DNA from 2 places in the Devriesea agamarum genome. Region 2 is predicted to be linked to the other one. Evidence: predicted binding sites of a transcription regulator. Region 2 holds the regulator's gene; the other holds the start of a gene.
The links. Region 2 encodes LexA, which represses DNA repair genes until DNA is damaged. Its sites were predicted from a motif close to TCGAACANNTGTTCGA; they were not measured.
Positions count from the first base shown of each region.

Region 1: ruvA (Holliday junction branch migration protein RuvA) is a predicted target of LexA. The motif match lies at 3,750-3,765, and genes of this name have one in related genera.

Region 1 covers NZ_LN849456.1:229,649-239,048, reverse strand. The annotation lists gene secD (protein translocase subunit SecD) at 1-1,166, opposite strand, end outside; gene yajC (preprotein translocase subunit YajC) at 1,182-1,535, opposite strand; gene ruvB (Holliday junction branch migration DNA helicase RuvB) at 1,823-2,860, opposite strand; gene ruvA (Holliday junction branch migration protein RuvA) at 2,938-3,576, opposite strand; gene ruvC (crossover junction endodeoxyribonuclease RuvC) at 3,846-4,430, opposite strand; gene BN1724_RS01010 (YebC/PmpR family DNA-binding transcriptional regulator) at 4,437-5,192, opposite strand; gene BN1724_RS01005 (PrsW family intramembrane metalloprotease) at 5,155-6,624, opposite strand; gene BN1724_RS01000 (glycosyltransferase family 4 protein) at 6,823-8,559, opposite strand; gene BN1724_RS00995 (LpxL/LpxP family acyltransferase) at 8,556-9,400, opposite strand, start outside.
Region 2 covers NZ_LN849456.1:2,866,112-2,875,511, reverse strand. The annotation lists gene BN1724_RS12065 (HelD family protein) at 1-1,733, shown strand, start outside; gene nrdR (transcriptional regulator NrdR) at 1,842-2,336, opposite strand; gene BN1724_RS12055 (LysM peptidoglycan-binding domain-containing protein) at 2,414-2,854, opposite strand; gene lexA (transcriptional repressor LexA) at 3,064-3,774, shown strand; gene BN1724_RS12045 (ATP-dependent DNA helicase) at 3,838-5,889, opposite strand; gene hflX (GTPase HflX) at 6,091-7,701, opposite strand; gene BN1724_RS12035 (class I SAM-dependent methyltransferase) at 7,897-8,529, shown strand; gene BN1724_RS12030 (diaminopimelate epimerase) at 8,615-9,400, opposite strand, start outside.

The sequences.
Region 1 (9,400 bases), 2.6 Mb from region 2:
GACATCACGGTGATAACGCCGTAGGTCAGCGCAGATGCCGCAACCAGCGACGCGATGGTCACCATCGAAAGAGCACGATATTGCAGCACCGAGTAGGCCATCACCAGCAGCATGCCGATCGCACCAGCGATCAGACCTTTTTCAAGCTGATCAGTGCCAAGAGTGGCCGAAATCTGCTGTTCGCTCTGCACTTGGAACTTCAATGGTAAGGCGCCGAAGCGAAGCTGGTTAGCTAGTAGCTCCGCCTGCTTTTGCGTCATGGAACCGTGGATGGATGCGGTTCCGCCGGTCAGCGGACCTTGGTCGACGGCGGGCGCGGAGACCACAAACCCATCCAGCACGATCCCGAATCGCCGGTTGTCGCCCTGGGAGTTAAAAAGGGTCGTGGTGATATCACCGAAGGCTTTGGCCCCGGTCGGGTTGAAGCTCAAGTTGACCTGGTAGAAGTTTGTGATCTGCCCGCCGCCGGTGGTCTCGTTACTGACCGTGGCGGACGTGATTTCGTCCCCCCTCACTGCTGCCGGTCCGAGCACATATTTTTCGTGCCCGTCTTCGGCGCAGGTCACCAGCGGTTTGTTCGGGTCTTTATCCCGAGGCGTGCCAAGCACCTTGGGATCGGTGCAATTGAGCTGGTTGAACTCGTGGCGGATAGCGGGAGTCAGCCATTCCGTTGAAGTCGGAGGCAGTTTCTTATCCGCCCCAGGAGCACCTGCGTTGGGATCCCGCTCCTTGGCTTTATCGCCCGCCTGGTCTGCTTTACCTTGACCTTCGGCTTGCGGCGGCCCCACCAGCAGAACCGGTCGGAACTCCATGAGCGCGGTTCGGCGCAGGGCGTCCGCTGTCTGCTGATCCAAACTGCCCGGAATATCGACAACAATGTTGTTGCCGCCCTGGGCAGTGATTTGAGTTTCGGCGACGCCGAGACCGTTGACGCGCTGGCCCATAATCTGGATTGCGCGGTTTAGCTGATCCTGTTTAACAGGGGATCCATCCGGTGTGCTGGCAGACAGGATGACCTGGGTGCCGCCCTCAAGGTCGAGGGCGAGCTTCGGCGTCGCCTGCCAGGTGCCCCATTTAACTGCCGCGGCGATACCACCGCCGAGCAGAATAAGGATGACGAGTAGGAGGACGAGTGCGGACCGTCCGGGGTGTTTGGTCGATGCCATAGATAGTGAAAGTCGTCAGGACCGTTCGTTGTTCGTGGTCACGCCGGGAACGTCTCCGGAGGTGCCGGTGATCTGCTCAGAGGACTCCGATACCTCGGCGGCCTCCGTGTCATCCGTGGTCGGCTCGACCTTACCGGCGATGGCTTGACGCGCCCACTTGGTCTGAGCACCGGATTCGGTCTCAAGAATCACGACGTCGTCGTACTCGTCGACGATCAGCCCGTAGAAACCGGAGTGCGTGCGTACCTCATCTCCAATGCCGAGGGACGCAACCATCTCGGCGTGGGCTCGCTGTGCCTTGCGCTGACGACTCGACATCAAAAACATCGGAATCATCATCACGGCGAAAATGACCAGCAGGAAAATCATGGGGTCCACGTGGAGTAGATCCTTTCGGGTGCGGGGTGCACGGCCCCGGATCGTCAGAGCCGGACATGGTGAATGCGGCAGATGCGAGGACGGAGCGACACAGTACCCGCACACTCTACCGCCTTCGCCTCGTGACGGCTGCTGCGGAAGCCAACAATGTGATCCGATGAGATCATCATGACGACTTACCGCGCCCATGTCCTGAAATGGTGATCGAGATGGCGAGGTGACGAGATACGGGGTGCTGACAGGTCCTCGCCCACGATTATGGTCTCTTTACAGGGAGCTCATCCGAAGCGTCCACCCGCGGATGGCATTGTGTTCGCTTCCAGGCCCAGATGCTCCCAACTTAAGGGGGTTGCGATGCGTCCCCGTGGGGTTCGCCCGAGCAGACCTTCCCGCACCAGGAATGGTTCGACAACAGTCTCCACGGTCTCTGTTTCTTCACCGACGGCGACCGCAAGCGTCGACAATCCCACGGGGCCGCCCCCGAAACGGGTGCACAGAGCCGTCAACACCGCGCGGTCCAGCCGGTCCAAACCTTTGGCATCGACCTCGTAGAGAGCTAAGGCCGCCTGCGCCGCGGGAAGGTCGATGACCCCATCGCCGTGCACCTGGGCGTAGTCACGTACCCGCCGGATCAAACGATTGGCAATACGAGGGGTTCCCCGGCACCGCCCCGCAATTTCCACAGCAGCGTCCGCAGTCATCTCAATATCGAGCTGCTGCGCAGAACGATGCAGGACCCGGCACAGCTCCTGCGGCGCGTAGTAGTCAAGGTGAGCAGTGAATCCAAACCGGTCACGCAGCGGCGCCGGCAATAATCCCGCACGCGTCGTCGCCCCGACCGCGGTAAAAGGTGGCAATTCCAGGGGGATGGCGGTGGCACCGACTCCTTTGCCTACCACTACGTCCACGCGGAAATCCTCCATTGCCATGTACAGCATTTCTTCAACGGGCCGGGCGAGCCGATGAATTTCGTCAATGAAGAGAATTTCCCCCTCTTCCAGGGAGGAAAGGATCGCCGCGAGATCTCCTGCATGCTGAACAGCGGGCCCCGAGGTAATGCGCAGCGCACTGCCAAGCTCAGCCGCGATGATCATGGCCAGCGTTGTTTTCCCCAGTCCTGGCGGGCCAGACAGCAGCACATGCTCGGGAGCCCTCCCTCGCGCCCGAGCCGCGTTGAGAACAAGGGATAGCTGGTCGCGAACAGTCTGTTGGCCAACGAATTCTGTGAGCCGGCGCGGGCGCAGCGCTGCTTCGGCAGACCGCTCTAGGGCTCCCGCATTTTCTCCTACGACACGCTCCGCAGGGGAACCTGCCATATCAGCCGCATCATCCCGGCCCTGCATCAAACGCGGATTGTCTGGCTGTTCCTCACGGTCCGGGTCCAGCTGGGTCATCATCGCCGGCCCCCGAGTTCACGCAAGGACTCGCGCAACACCGTGGCATTACTGGGCTTTGCTGACGGATCAATGTCGCGAAGCTTTGCCCTCGCCTTGTCAACTGCTTTGGATGCCGCCGCATCCGGCCATCCGAGTCCCACCAAAGCCAGAACCACATCATCGATCCGACCCTGGTTGGCGTCGGCTGCTGCGTCGACATTGGCGGACGCCTCTACGGATTCCTCGGGGTCACTGAGAACCGGAAGTTTTCCGCGCAGTTCCAGGATCATGCGGCTGGCTACCTTCGGCCCGATCCCGGGCGTACGGCTAATAGCTTTGACGTCCTCCGTGGCCACAGCCCTGCGTATCCCATCGGGGCCGAGCACCGCCAGCGCTGCCAACGCGATTCGAGGGCCAATACCGGATACGGACTGCACCGTACGAAAAACATCGACCTCGTCCGGGGTGGCAAATCCAAAAAGGGTTAACGAGTCCTCCCGGACTACCAGTTCAGTGTGCAGGGTGAGCGTATTTCCATGGCGTGCCGACGCGAGTGTGCCCGGGGTGGTTCTCACCGAGAAACCGACGCCTCCGATATCGAGTACGAGATTGTCGAGCCCGATTGACGTCACCGTTCCGGTCAGAGTTGAGATCACAAGGTCTCCTTGGTGTCAGAGCGAGTCGGGCAGAGCAAGGGTGTCAACGCCACCTACAGCGATGAGTCCACACAGCAATGCGACCCGTCCGGCAGTAAGCCAGCAGTAAGTACGACATAACAATGCGGCAATATCACAAACGCGACAGGCGCGCCCGGCACCTCTCACAAGCATAGAACATGTGTACGAATAGGCCGCTCATGCCCGTCCGAAGACCATCGTCACCGCGCAAGGCAGGCCAGCGCAGGGCAGGGCCGGGCAGACGAGCATCACCACACAGAAGTGCCCGCCGTTTTTGCTCGACGAGCTTTCCGCTCCGCCTCGGCCCACTGCGCTTGAGCCGAGGTGCGGGCAGCGCCGGACCGGTCCTTGCGGACTGGGCCCGGACCGCGCCACAGATGAGTCAGCGCGATAGCTAATGCATCCGCCGCATCGGCAGGTTTCGGCGCAGCGGGGAGCCCAAGCAGGCGCACGAGCGCCGTCTGCACCTGGGCTTTCCCCGCGCGGCCATCACCGGTCACGGCCAGTTTCACCTCACTGGGGGTGTGCATAGCCACCGGAATACCGCGTTCGGCCGCGAGCAAAAGGGCGATGCCAGAAACCTGGGCCGTGCCCATAATCGTGGAGACTTCGCCGCGGGAAAACACCCGCTCCACCGCGACCGCATCCGGGGCGTACCGCTCAATAATCTCGGTGAGTCCCCGAGAAACCACGAGCAACCGCTGATCGATGGAATCGGTCGATGGCGACCGCACAACTCCGACGTCGACGAGACGGGCGCTCCGCCCGGTTCCAGCGTCTATGACACCGAAACCGCACCGGGTAAGACCCGGATCAATTCCGAGCACCCGCATCCGAGGTCAGTCCTCGCCGAGCTGGGCAGCAACGTCCTCTGGGATGTCGAGGTTGGAGTACACGTTCTGCACGTCGTCGCTGTCTTCCAACGCCTCCAGCAAACGCAGGACTTTTCGAGCACCGTCCAGATCGACCTCGACTTTCATCGACGGAACGAACTGAACCTCAGCTGCGTCATAGTCAATTCCCGCGTCCGTCAGCGAGGTGCGAACCGCAACCACGTCGGTCGGCTCAGAAAGAATCTCGAAGGTGTCGCCTTCATCGCTGATCTCTTCGGCGCCGGCATCGAGCACGACTTCAAGCAGGTCGTCTTCGCTGCGCCCTTCCTTTGGAAGTGTGACCACGCCCTTGCGGTGGAAGAGGTAGGACACCGAGCCAGATTCGGCCATGGAGCCGCCGTTGCGGGAAAACGCTACTCGCACTTCACTGACTGCACGATTTTTGTTGTCGGTGAGGCATTCGACGAGGACCGCGACGCCACCGGGAGCATAGCCTTCGTACATCAGGGTTTGATAGTCGACGCCGCCACCGTCTAAACCGCCGCCACGTTTGACAGCACGGTCGATATTGTCGTTAGGCACCGACATTTTCTTGGCTTTTTGGATGGCGTCAAACAGGGTGGGGTTCCCTGCCGGATCCGGTCCACCCGTCCTTGCCGCAACCTCGATGTTCTTAATGAGCTTGGCGAATAGCTTGCCGCGTTTGGCGTCGATCGCAGCTTTTTTATGCTTGGTCGTCGCCCACTTGGAGTGACCCGACATGTGTCTCCTCGATTGGTGGCTCAGATACGGGATCGGCCCTACGTCCGGGTCCCGGGTCACGCCCGGGAGCGGGCGGACACGCCTCACCATTGTAATGTGCCCGCCCCCGGCCTCTCTCCGAAACGTCCACAACAGGCAAAATCACCGCACTGAGTAAGCGGCGGGCACAGGTGATCTGATGAAGAAGGTCTCGCTCGATTTTCTTCATAGATTTTCGCTGCGGGGTGAGCGGCAACTCTTCGACAAGTCTTTTACGGTGATCGGCAAGCGCCACGGCAGCATATTGAAAGTCACGCATTGCCAGCTTCGCTACGATTCCCCCGCGCTCAGCAGCTACCCGCCTCGCTCGAGATCGTGCACGATGGGACCTAAGCATAGAAACCTCATCGGGGCTAAACCATCCAGCTCTCCCATAGTGGGAAAGATATCGGTCAATAATGGTCCGCTCTCGCCACCGGACCCAAATGACTATCCCACCCATCAGTAAAATTTTAGAGGTTATCATTAAGATAAGCCAGACGGAGGCAAAGCCGGTCCCGCTATGTAAATTTTTAGCAATCAACACTGGTACATAAGTGGAACCATTCCATTGTGCATGGAGCGCCACCGCCACACTTAATCCCCCAAGCCCCCAGCATAGACATAAAGGAATAGAGCGCCGCGCCCCCGCCAAACCTAATGCAAGACCGGTTATCCCCGTATATACCGAGTGACCAAAGGGGGTGAGACTACGTGCCACAAACACTTCCCAAAAATCGGCAGCATCACCTGTCGCCTGCGCAGCCACCAGGGGTTTCACGAAATACACAACGTCTTCGCTGTAAGAAAAGCCCACCCCTATCAAGGCTCCACAAATAAGGCCAACCCTGGCTCCGCTAATGAACTTGCGCCCTAACAGTAAAGGTATAACTAATCCGGCAGCCTTGAAAATTTCCTCTTGAATCGGTGCTTGTAAAACCGAATAGGATGACGAAAGACCTAAACTTCCTGCCACGGGCCTCATTTTGGCGTCCAGTCCCGTCACGACCATAAAGGCGATTATCAGCATGGGACAGCTCAGACCCCAGCTAAGAGCGAAAAACTTCGAGGCATTAGGTACCGGAATCAAATAATCTATCCAGTATATTACGAGTAGCACAAAGGCGAAGGGAAACGCGGCTGCAGCAGCCGCTGCCATTGCGACCCCTAATCCTGCCTCGGACGCAAGCTGGAGCACCGTGACGATCCAAGCGAATATAAAAAATCCCAGAGAAAGTATCCATCGCACAAGGACAGAGGATGGGTTCGCTTTCGAGATTTTTTGGGCTATACGAAAAATAACAGTGCGCTTAGAGGGTTCCTCAGAATTCTTCTCAACCTCAGGCCGACGAGCTGTGGTCTCGCCTGGACGACCGTAGGTATAGTCGTATCGAGTATTCGTCGGTGTGACCATGCGATCACCCCTTTCGCAGCGGCACCTCCTCTCAGTCCTTCGCGCAGTTGAGCGTGATAGTGAGAGGCCCGGTTTATGACATGAGACGTTGGCATCGTAACAACCATCTACGGCATAGCGGGCTCCAGGATTCTAATCCGGCGATGTCCGATACGGTTCCTTATAGATGCCAAAGTGCCCGTCAGCACTCGATCATGATCACCGGTAAGCGCGCCAGCCGTCGCGGCGATCGATGAAGTCATCAAAGTTTACGGTGAATGGCATCCCGCCCCATTCTCGAGACCCGCTCAAACAACGCCCAGTTCCTACCCCAACCCGTGGCGTACCCTGCGCACATGTCAAAAGCGAGTGATTGACCATGCGCCTGAGAACGTGAACATCCCACGCTGCGCGCCGAGCCCGGCGAAATATTTCTTCCTCGCTGTCAGTGTGTTCTACCAACCAGCGTAGGTCCGAGCTCAAGGCACTCTCTAGGTCCTCACGGTGCCGCAACTGCTCGGCTTGCATGGACTGGCATCTTGCGGCCAGCAGATTCGACTCGGCCCTTCCTACAGAGCTTATAGGCGATATCCCCGTCGGGATGGGCCACGCCAGGCGAGCAGATAATTCGGCGCGGCGTATAACGGCCAGCAGTCTGTCCTCATCGCTTGGCGTTGTGGGAACCAGAATCTCTTTGGTCGCTATCTGCCGAGCCCATGCGCCGATAATCTCGGCCCTTTTCACCACAGCTTGTGTGAACTGCCCCCACAAGCCAGGCGGGTACCACGCCGACTCCACAACGAGGTGGTACACGCTCTCAACGCAATCCGTTACTGCATCCCACCGGTACGCCTCAGCTGCTTGTCGCCTAGCCTCTCGCGCCGCAGATCTCTCCTCGGCAGAGCGGGCATGCTCTTCACGCAGGGCACTGGCCACCGCTAAAGCAAGCGCCTGCGCATCCCCAACCGGCACCATCACGCTGTCTGTGTGCTCCCCCAGCACATCGACAAAAGCGTCCAAGGCACTCGCCACCACGCGGGCGCCGTGCGCTAGAGCTTCTACGATCACAATTCCGAAACTCTCGCCACCGGTATGCGGAGCGACCAGCAGATCGACCGAGGAAAGCAAGGCGTATTTATCTGGTTCATTCAGACGGCCTAACACCTCCACCGTGCCCGCAAACTCGCGGCGGTGCCGGCGCTGGAACTTCTCGTGGCCCTCACCAGCCACCAAAACCCGAACGCCAGGTACCAGATGTCGAAGAGCTGGTAGCGCAGTGAGCAAAACGTTCAATCCTTTACGCGGCTCATCCATTCTGCCTAAAACAGCAATGGTTGGACGGTCGGGTGTACCCTGCCACTCGGATCGACTACGACTAAGTTGCCGTGGTTTTCCATCGACACTGACCTGCACCTGGGGAATCGACACACCATTTGGCACCACAATTGGATCACCTCCCAGGTGCTCCACCACCGTGCGACGACTCTCAGCAGACACAGCGATACCCGCAGCAAGGCGACGATACGTTCCGCCTAACAAACTGTACGTGCCGCGTAGCAGGCGGGAGTCGCGTAAGGCCGTGTGGAACGTGGCGATGACCGGCGCCGTACTGTCCTGCAGCGCGATCAAGGACAGGCTCGGAGTGGAGGGCTCGTGCACGTGGACGATGTCAAACTTGCCCGCCTCCAGCCATTGTCGTGCTAACCGTCGGGTCCTGGGGCCGAAGTTGATGCGCGCAATCGATCCATTAAACGGCACGCCCACCGCCCGCCCTGCGGAGGTCACGAGCTCCTGATCGACAGGCTTGGTCGCAGGCGCGAGCACATTGGGAACGTGGCCTCGTGCACGCAGGTGCTCGGCGAGATCGAGAACATGGCGTTGCACACCGCCGGGGACATCGAGGGAATACGGGCACACGAGACCAACTCGCAGCGCACGAGAACCAGTGTGACTCACCGTGTAGTCATCCGCTCTGCCAGCCGGGCATCGTGGACCGGAACCAGAAGATGCCAATCTGTGGGGTGGGTCCTCACATGCCGTTCCGCGCGCCGAGCAAGTTCCCTGGTCAGAGCCTGCACCCGAGTGCGAGGTACACGGCCCCGACTCTCCGAGCCGGCATCATTGCCACACTCATCACGGCGCTCAGAATTAGATTTGCCTCCATTGTGATCACAGCTATCACCGTCAATGCGCTCATCGACCTCAGCGAATTCAATCAGAGCACACCAGCGACGACGTAACCGGTAGCGTCCGCTCAGAGTTTTTGTGGCGTAGGGGGCACTGAAGCTCGAAATACCCGCAAACACCAATGCCGCACCCGCGGCAATCGTAAGGGCGGCTGGCCCAGGCGCCATCCGGGTGTACCCACCCATATACGGGGTCTCTATGCCATCTCCTGTGAGATCACGGTCAAACAGTAAACACACGGCCCGTATTCGCCCGGGTTCTCCCACAAGTAAACGGACAATCCGAAACCCGTGATCAAGACCGACGATGTGCACTCCGTGCCGAGCCCGGTGTCTGACAAAGGCATCGAATAGCTCCGGGGGCGATAAGCGTTCGGCGACGGCACTCACCGGGGTTAGAAAATGTCCTGCCCATGCCGCGGCAACATCCCAGTTCCCCACGTGTCCGAGTGCAAAGATCACCGGTTTTTGCTCGGCGAGCGCACGATGACATACGGCAATACCGCGCGTGCGAACGCGGTCTCGAAACTCTGCCGGGGTCCAGGCATCCAGGCGGAAAAGATCCGCGTAATACCGCATATGAGCGCGCAAGCCGTCCCGAACCCAGCGCA
Region 2 (9,400 bases):
GGGCGAAGACTCGCGGTGTGCTCATTGTCCAGGGCGGGCCCGGAACGGGTAAAACCGCGGTCGCACTGCACCGCGCCGCCTATCTGCTGTACACCCACCGCCGCAAACTCGAGCATTCCGGGGTGCTGGTGGTCGCTCCCACTCGCGGTTTCCTGCGGTATATCGAACGCGTACTACCTTCCCTGGGCGAATCAGGGGTTCTGATGCTCACCCCGGGTGAGCTTTTCCCCGGCGTGAGCACCGAGCTTCGCGATGCACCCGACACTGCCCGTCTCAAGGGCGATACGAGAATGGCGACACTGCTAGCCCGCGCTGTAAAAGACCGTCAGAGGATTCCCCAGCGCGACCAAAAGGTACGCCTGGACGGGGTCGAATTCGTTGTCCGTGTAAGCGATCTCGCTGCGGCGCGCAAAGATGCCCGCGCCACCCGGAAACCCCATAACCAAGCTCGTTCCGTGTTCGTGCGCAGCGCCTTAGACCGGATTCTGGTTCGGTATGAGCGCGCTTTGGCTACCCGAGGCTTGGTCGTCACCCCTGAGGAAAGCAGCGAACGGCTGGATGATCTTCGGCGCCACCCCGGTATCAGGAAGCTGCTCAATTTATGCTGGCTTCCCTACACGCCACAGTCCTTCTTAAATATTCTTTTCGCTCATCCGGAGCGACTGCACGCGGCAGATCCATCCTTAACACCCGGTCAGGTTGATCTACTGGCCCGTCCGAAAGGCTCCCCGTGGACCGTCGATGACGTTCCGCTTTTGGATGAGGCGGCCGAGATTTTGGGTGAGGACGACGAAGTGGAGCGCGTTCTCAATGCCCGCGCCCACGCACAGCGGGAACAAAATCTGGATTATGCCCGTGGAGTGTTGGCGAACATCGACACTGACGGGTTGGTTCGGGCGGAAGACCTCGCTGATCGCATGGAGGTTCGTACCGGTCTGCGCAGCATCGCCGAGCGTGCCCTGGAGGATCGACAGTGGACGTTCGGACACGTTGTTGCCGACGAAGCGCAGGAACTGTCGGCTATGGCCTGGCGGGTTCTTATGCGCCGGTGTCCCACCAAGTCCTTCACCGTGGTTGGCGATATTGCCCAGACCTCATCCGCTGCCGGTGCTGACCGCTGGGGTGCTGCACTGTCTCCTTTTGTGGGCGACAGGTATCAGCTCACCGAACTTACCGTGAATTACCGTACCCCGCGGCGCATTATGGATCGTGCAGTGGAGACGGCCCGGCAGGCAGGCTTGCACGTCACACAGGTACAGTCGGTGCGCAACGGTGATCACGATGTCGCTACTCACCGGGTGGAGCCTGAGGCGATATCGAGTTTGTGCGCACGCCTCATCATGGGTCATCTCCGTGCTGACCAGGGCCGGGTGGCGGTGATCTGCCCGTCACAGACTGCGCAGTCTCTTCAGGCGACGCTCACATCCGTGTTACTGCACGATCCCTGTCGTGGGAGTCAGGAGCAGGGCACGTCGCGGGCGCTGCTGGGTGATCGCATTGGGCTCGGTAGCGGGGGCATTGACGACATCGTCGCTGTGATGACGGCTGAGCAGGCTAAGGGGCTTGAGTTTGACGATGTCATCATCGTGGAACCGGCGCAGATTCTTCGTGCTCATCGACGGGGTGCAAATGATCTTTACGTGGCGATGACCCGGTCCACTCGCAGGCTGGACATCGTGCACAGCGAAGACCTTCCGGCCGGAATCTGTGCCACGCACAAGCCTCAGCAATGAGGGAGCGGCAGACCAATCTAGGTGTTAAAGCATGAAAAAGCCGGTGGTCTTGGCTTCCCCTCCATGACCACCGGCTCTGCGCGGCAGAACCGCACGACCATATGATACCTAGATTTCTGAGGTGTCTCGACCATCCTGAGAATTTGGGGGTGATCCCCGGTGTTCTCCACGCAAAGCGGCGATGGCGGCGTCGAAATCCTCCAGCGATTCAAAGCTCTGATAGACCGAGGCAAACCTCAGATAGGCCACGAGGTCGAGTTCTTTGAGCGGCTCAAGAATCGCCAAACCAACCCCCATGGAGTCGATCTCCGCCTGTCCGCTTGCTCGGACCGACTCTTCAACTTTTTGCGCGAGGACAGCGAGCTCATCCTCGGTCACTGGCCGCCCCTGGCAGGCCTTGCGCACGCCAGAAATGACCTTTGCCCGGCTAAAGGGTTCACTAACCCCAGATCTCTTATTGACAACCAGCGATGCCGATTCCGTGGTTGAGAACCTCCGCCCACACGACGGGCATTGACGGCGGCGCCGGATGGTCACCCCGTCATCAGAGGTACGGGAGTCAACCACCCGGGAATCAGGGTGTCGGCAGAAAGGACAGTGCACACCAGGCATCTTAACGGTCGCAGCAGATAGACGACCGCCCAACCTCCGGATATTAAGCAATCAGAGCCTTGAAGTCATCAACCCGCAGGCACGTACAGGGCCGTCCCCGCCGAGACCTGCTCATTTGGAAGGTGATTGATCTCCCGAAGGTGTCGCACATTGTCTTGAACCGTCAGGGAGTCATCCCCGTAACGCTCTGCGAGATTCCATAAGGTCTCCCCCGGCTGAACCATGACCACTGCCAGCTCGTCGGGATGGCGCCCGCCGGCCATAGCCGCAGGGATATCGACAATGAATAGCGACAGCAGCATGCTCACAATTGCCGCCCCAAGCAGCATGGTCACCACAATGCGCCCGCGAGTCGTCAACCGCATGCGCGCTGAGACCGCCGGGCGGGCGGAGGATACGTTAGGCGTCTGTGACCCATCACGCACCACGAACAGATGCCGCTGACCGCCGCATGCGAGGGCGCCTACACCACATGCGTGCTGCTGATTACTCACTGCGAGAGGGCTCATGTTCGAACTCCTGTTCGATCGAATGTTTGTTCGACTATAAATCCAAACCGCCGTTCCAGCAAGAGATGATCGAACATCTGTTTGATCTTGTGCTCGGACCCCTCTACGCTGGACATACCCACTGCACCAAGGGGGTATGACAAACGAGAGACACCGCGCTCCGACCGGCTCCGACCGGCGGTCGCGGCGACATGGGAGGCGGACGGCACATGGCACGCACCGACCACACAGGGCAGTCGCAACATCCAGATAAGTCCCCCGCCCCCGACACCCTGACACCTCGCCAGCGTCGCATCCTCGAAAAAATCGCCAGCGCTATCCAACACCGGGGATACCCGCCGAGCATGCGCGAAATCGGTGATGCAGTGGGGCTAAACTCGCCCTCGTCCGTGTCCCACCAGCTGCAAGCCTTAGAGCGCAAAGGGTTTCTGCGGCGCGACCCCAAGCGTCCTCGCGCCATGGAAATTGTGATGCCCGACGAGGACGGTGCCGCCAGCCTCCCCGAGCCGAGTGACATCGTGGTTGGAGCTGGCGTTACGGCTGGGACAAGCGTTGCAGTCCCACTTGTGGGGCGCATTGCCGCCGGTGCACCCATCACCGCCGAAGAACACGTCGAAGACGTGTTCACCTTGCCCCAACAGCTGGTCGGCAGCGGCGACCTTTTCCTCTTAAAAGTCAGCGGCGACTCCATGGTGGATGCCGCTATCTGCGATGGCGACTGGGTAGTTATCCGGAGACAACAAATTGCCGAGCCGGGAGAAATTGTGGCGGCCATGCTGGATGGTGAAGCGACCGTCAAAACCTTCAAACGCGCCGACAATCACGTATGGCTCATGCCGCACAACCCAGCGTTCACGCCCATACTTGGCGATCATGCTGAAATTCTTGGCAAGGTCGTAGCGGTGCTGCGCGCAATCTAGCCCTGGAACGCGGCTTCTAGACCGAACGACCCATCCCATCTAGCTCCTCATCCCGTAACACCCTCACCTAGAGCGAACCGACTGGGATAGCCTGCGCAAAGCCCCCAGCGCCACCTCCGGATCGCTGGTACGCCACAGCGGAGGCATCGCGCTGAGCAGATAGCCGCCATACCTCGCCGTGGCTAGGCGAGGATCGAGCACCGCAACCATCCCGCGGTCTGTGTCCGAACGAACCAGACGTCCGGCCCCCTGGGCCAGTAATAATGCTGCATGCTGAGCCGACACGCTCATGAATCCATTGCCGCCACGCGCCGAAATATGCTCTTGACGAGCCGAAGTCAGTGGATCGTCCGGACGCGGGAACGGAATCCGGTCTATGAGCACCAACCGGCAGGCATCCCCCTGCACGTCCACGCCTTGCCACAGCGATAGCGTCCCAAAAAGACTCGTATGCGTTTCCTGACGAAAAACGCTCACCAACCTGCCCACACTGTCTTCACCCTGCACTGCAATGGGCAAACTACTGCGTTCACGCACATGTTGAGCTGCGGCTTCCGCCGCACGCCGCGAGGAAAACAGGCCGAGCACCCCACCGTCGGATGCTTCCACCAACTCCACCACATGATCCAGCATTGCCAGGCTCGGCCCTTCCCGGCCGGGGGTCGGTAAATGCCTGGCGATATAGAGAATCCCCTGTTTCTCGTAATCGAACGGGCTCCCCACGTCGATACCGGACCACAGTTTATTCTCACCGTCAGGCACCTGCAGATAAGAATCCTCATCCTCGGGGCGGCGATCGCGCGGATCCAGTCCTACGGCACCGGCAGGCGACTCAAAGCGATCCGCAAACGCGAGCGTGGCCGAGGTCATCACCGTCGTGCGCTGGCTAAGAATCTTCGAGCGCATAGACCCGGCGATGGATAGGGGCGCAACCAGCAAGCTCAGTCTGCCGTTGGCTTCACCGCGCGAAATCCACACCACATCCCCTTCGCGCTCATCAACCACCCTCCGCGCCACATCGCAGATCTCTTGCAAAGCTGTCCGCGCGTTCTTACGGGCGCCAGCGGTCGATCCCGCACCGTCATCCCCGGCAGCCCGAGCATCGGCGTGAAGCTGCCGGGCTTCCGCTTCCAAAACCACCAGGGCGTCGGTCAGCACTTCTGGGAGCCCGTTTGGAAGACGCCCCTCCCCCACATCACCGAGCGCCTTCGACAGGGCCTCTCCCGCTTCTTCCAGCGCAGTCGCCGGGAGCCCAAGCTGACGCACAGCCCGGCCCGCACCGCGCACGGCACCGTGCGTCAGTATTTTGGTGACAGCCGAAGTGACCCGGGCCGTGAGTTCATGGGCTTCATCAAAGACAACGACGTCATGCGCCGGAATAATGCCATGCCCTGAGAAAGCATCGACCGCGAGCAGGGCGTGATTCGTCACGATCAGATCAACTCCACGCGCGATGTCCCGGTTGCGCTCAGCGAAGCACTCACCCACCATCGGGCACGAGGTACCGAGACATTGCGAACCGGTGACCGATACTTGCCGCCACGCCCGATCACTGACCGGCATATCCAGGGCGTCGCGATCACCGGTATCGGTCTGCTCAGCCCAATCCCTCAAACGCCGTATCTGATCACCCAAACGCTCACTGGTCAACGTATCCCCGGAAGGGGAATGCACACTCGCTTCAGCAAACAGCGCACCCGGTTCGATGTCATCGGGGTAACCGCCGGCCACCTTATGCAGGCACACATAGTTTGCACGGCCCTTAAGGAGACAAAAACTGGGAGTCCGAGGCAAAAGCGGGGCAAGCGCCTCCACCAGCCGCGGTAAGTCTTTGGTGACAATCTGTGCTTGCAACGCAATGGTGGCCGTGGAGACCACCACCGGCTTACCTGTGCGCACAGCGCGCGCCAAAGCCGGAACCAAGTACCCCAGCGATTTACCGGTTCCGGTGCCCGCCTGAACCAGTAGGTGCCGACCCGATTCCATCGCGCGCTGAACAGCCCCGGCCATGCGTTGCTGCCCCCGCCGGGGATTTCCTCCCACCGCTCGCACAGCTGCGTCCATGAGCGCGTCAAGGTCGTCTTGGGGCTCGTTGGCAGTGGCGGAGGATGTCACCGAGACAGGCTAGTACCTAGCCCGTCTCACGTTTTCAAGGCGCGCGGAGAACTCTGCGAGGGTATACGTATGTATCTCCTCGCGTGATGCACTCCTTGTCTCACCGGGGCTCGAGATGACCACTGACCACTGACCACGAAGGATAGCCGCGCCAAGCTGAGACCGCCGAGTGATGACCGACATCACTCGGCGGCTTCCGTCTCAGTGCTCAGCCGGGTCCGCCTGTACGGCCACTGCGTGAAGCTCCGCGGCGAGCCCCGCATCCACCAACGCATGCAACCGGGTGCCGTCGGCCTCATGGGATTCCGCCAGAATCCGGCCCCCGTCATATGCTCGCGACACTAGGTCGCCGCGGGTGTAAGGAACTACCACATCGACCTCAGACTGCGGGCGAGGTAACCGGTCCGCAATGATCGAACGCAGCTCGTCAATTCCTTCGCCTGTGCGAGCCGACACGGTACAGGAGTCGCGCACCTGACTGCGCAGACGCGCGATCGTCTCCGGTTCTGTGAGATCACATTTGTTAAAGACGATCACTTCGGGAACATCGAAACCCTCAATGTCAGCGAATACCGCCCGGACGGCCTGGATCTGACCTTCAGGGTCCGGGTGAGACGCATCGACGACATGCAGCAGAAGGTCTGCGTCAGCTACTTCTTCCAAAGTGGAACGGAAAGCTTCAACCAGTTCATGCGGCAAGTGCCGAACAAAACCCACGGTGTCCGCGAACGTGAACTCGCGTCCGTCGGGAGTTTCAGCCCGACGCACCGTCGGATCGAGGGTGGCAAACAGCGCGTTTTCCACCAGCACCCCGGCCCCAGTCAGTCGATTGAGCAACGATGACTTCCCGGCATTGGTGTAACCAGCAATTGCCACACTCGGCACCTTGTGGCGTTTACGATCAGCGCGCTTAGCCTCCCGGGCGGGTTTCATTTCCTTGATTTCACGACGCAGTTTGGCAATCCGCGACCGGATACGGCGGCGGTCCAACTCAATTTTGGTTTCACCGGGGCCGCGAGAACCGATCCCAGCGCCTGCCGCTACACGCCCACCTGCCTGCCGGGACATCGATTCGCCCCACCCACGCAGCCTCGGCAGTAAATACTCCAGCTGTGCAAGTTCAACCTGCGCTTTGCCTTCCCGAGACCTCGCATGCTGGGCAAAGATATCCAGGATCAGCGCGGTCCGGTCGATAACCTTGACCTTCACCACGTCTTCTAAGGCGCGACGCTGAGAGGGGGCTAGAGCCCCGTCGACAATCACCGTATCTGCCCCGCAGCCTGCAACGATATCGGCAAGTTCCTGCGCCTTACCCCGTCCGAGGAAGGTCGACGGGTCGGGATGGTGGCGCCGCTGCATCACCCCGTCAAGCACATCGGACCCCGCTGTTTCGGCGAGCGCCGCCAGTTCCCGCAGGCTGTTTTCCGCATCCTCCACACCACCGGAGGTAAACAGGCCTGCGAGCACCACCTTTTCGAGGCGCAGCGAACGGTATTCCACCTCAGTGACGTCTTCGAGTTCCGTCGAAAGACCGTGCACTCGCCGCAGAGCGTGGCGGTCAGCCAAATCGAACTGGTCCCCGTCGGCATCCGACACATAGGTGACATCGGAAATTGAGGCATCGGGGCGGGCCAGAATCCTGGCGGTGAGGTCATCCCCGCGCGAACTGGGTGAGGATCCCTTCCGCTCCCGTCCCGGCTGCCGATCCTTCGACAGATCATCGTGACTGGCAGTGGCGTCATCGTGCGCTGCGGTCTCGACATCTACGCGATCATCATCGGTGACAGTTTCTTCGTGGAAGGTAATTCTCACAATGCTCCTTTTCTTGCCGCCTCGGCCCGCCATAGCCAGCAGGCGGCTTACCGCCGCCAACCGACGGCCTACCGGACCCGCGACATTCACATGCGGTCGTGGTTGCCTTGCGTGGTGATTACAGAATCCCATGACCAACCCGGGAGGTCGAGGAATTTTACGGAGAGCTAACCTGCGCCCGGTATTCTGTGCCCGGTGAGCGATCACTATTTCACCCCGCAGAGCACCGCTAAAGAACAGCGCTTTCCACTATCCGTCACTCTGGCCGGTTCCCGCCGTGACCTCGTCAGCAGCGCCGGTGTGTTCAGCGCGAAAAGCCTCGACAAGGCAACTGCCCTATTACTTGCCCATGAAGATGAGCTTCCCCCCTTACCGGATACCGGTGATCTGCTCGACCTGGGTAGCGGATGGGGACCGATCGCTTTAACGCTCGCCTTGCGCAGGCCGCGGTGCCGAGTCTGGGCCGTGGACATTGCCGACCGTGCCCGGGAGCTGACCGCTGAAAACGCTGCCCGGCTCGGGCTAGAAAACGTCGAGGTATGCGCACCTGAGGATGTGCCCGCAGAGATTCAATTCCATGCCATCTGGTCTAATCCTGCGATCAGGATCGGTAAAGACGAGCTTCACCAAATGCTCGCCCTGTGGTTAGGGCGTCTACACCCAGACGGCACCGCGTCCATGGCGGTGGGTAAGAACCTCGGGGCCGATTCGTTGATGCGCTGGCTCGCAAGCCGTGATCCTGACCGGCCTGTTAACCGCACTGCCAGCGCAAAAGGATTTCGCATCCTCACGGTCGGCCCTAAGGCCCGTTCCGGTCCCAGCTTGTAACCTGCAGCGGTCGCCCGGGGTTACCGTCAGCTTTGGGGCACCGCTGTCTTTGAGGTAGGGCAAGCCCTGGACCCGCGTCCCGGCATTAGCGCCCCAGGGCGTGAGCCGCGGTGAGTTCAACCTCGCCGACGATCACCGCAGGCCCAGCCAACGTGACCTCGCGGGTTGTCGTATCAATCCCGACAGTCAGCACCCCGCCCGGAACCTCAATCTTCCAGGCAGTCCCGTCTTGGCGATTCTCAGCTTGCGGCTCGCACGCACCAGAGGGCCGGCCAGACACGTCACCGGAGGACGTGTCAGAACCGGGTATCGCATCAGCTTGCTGAGTCAGCACAGCCGCGACAGCACAGGCGCCGGTTCCGCACGACCAAGTCTCACCGACGCCGCGTTCGAGAATCCGGATGCGGGCCCGTCTGGGCCCAATGAGGGCAACAAGCTCAAGATTTGTCCCATCCGTCGGCACCGGGTCGATCTGCGGTGCGCGGGTGAGATCGACCGACTCCACCGCCTCGGGCGTGGGCATCACAGCCACCGTATGGGGATTGCCCATGGAGGCTTCGGTTGCACTCACCTCTTCTCGCTGACCATCCCGTCGGGTGAGGTAAACATGACTGCGCCCCAGGATGTCGTAGCGTCCCATACCGACACGCACCTGCCAGCCCTCGCCGTCGAGAGGGTTCTCGGGTCGTGCAAGAATTTCCACATCGCGGCGACCGGCGCGGGTCCAGATAGCGAATCGATCACCGAACGCCGAAAGTGTGGGTTTGTCCCGGCTTGCGAACCCGAACCCCGACTCTGGCACCAGGTTCTCCCGGGCGGCCATGCGCAAGAGTTGGACGGCAAAAACGCGCACTCCGTTACCGCACATTTC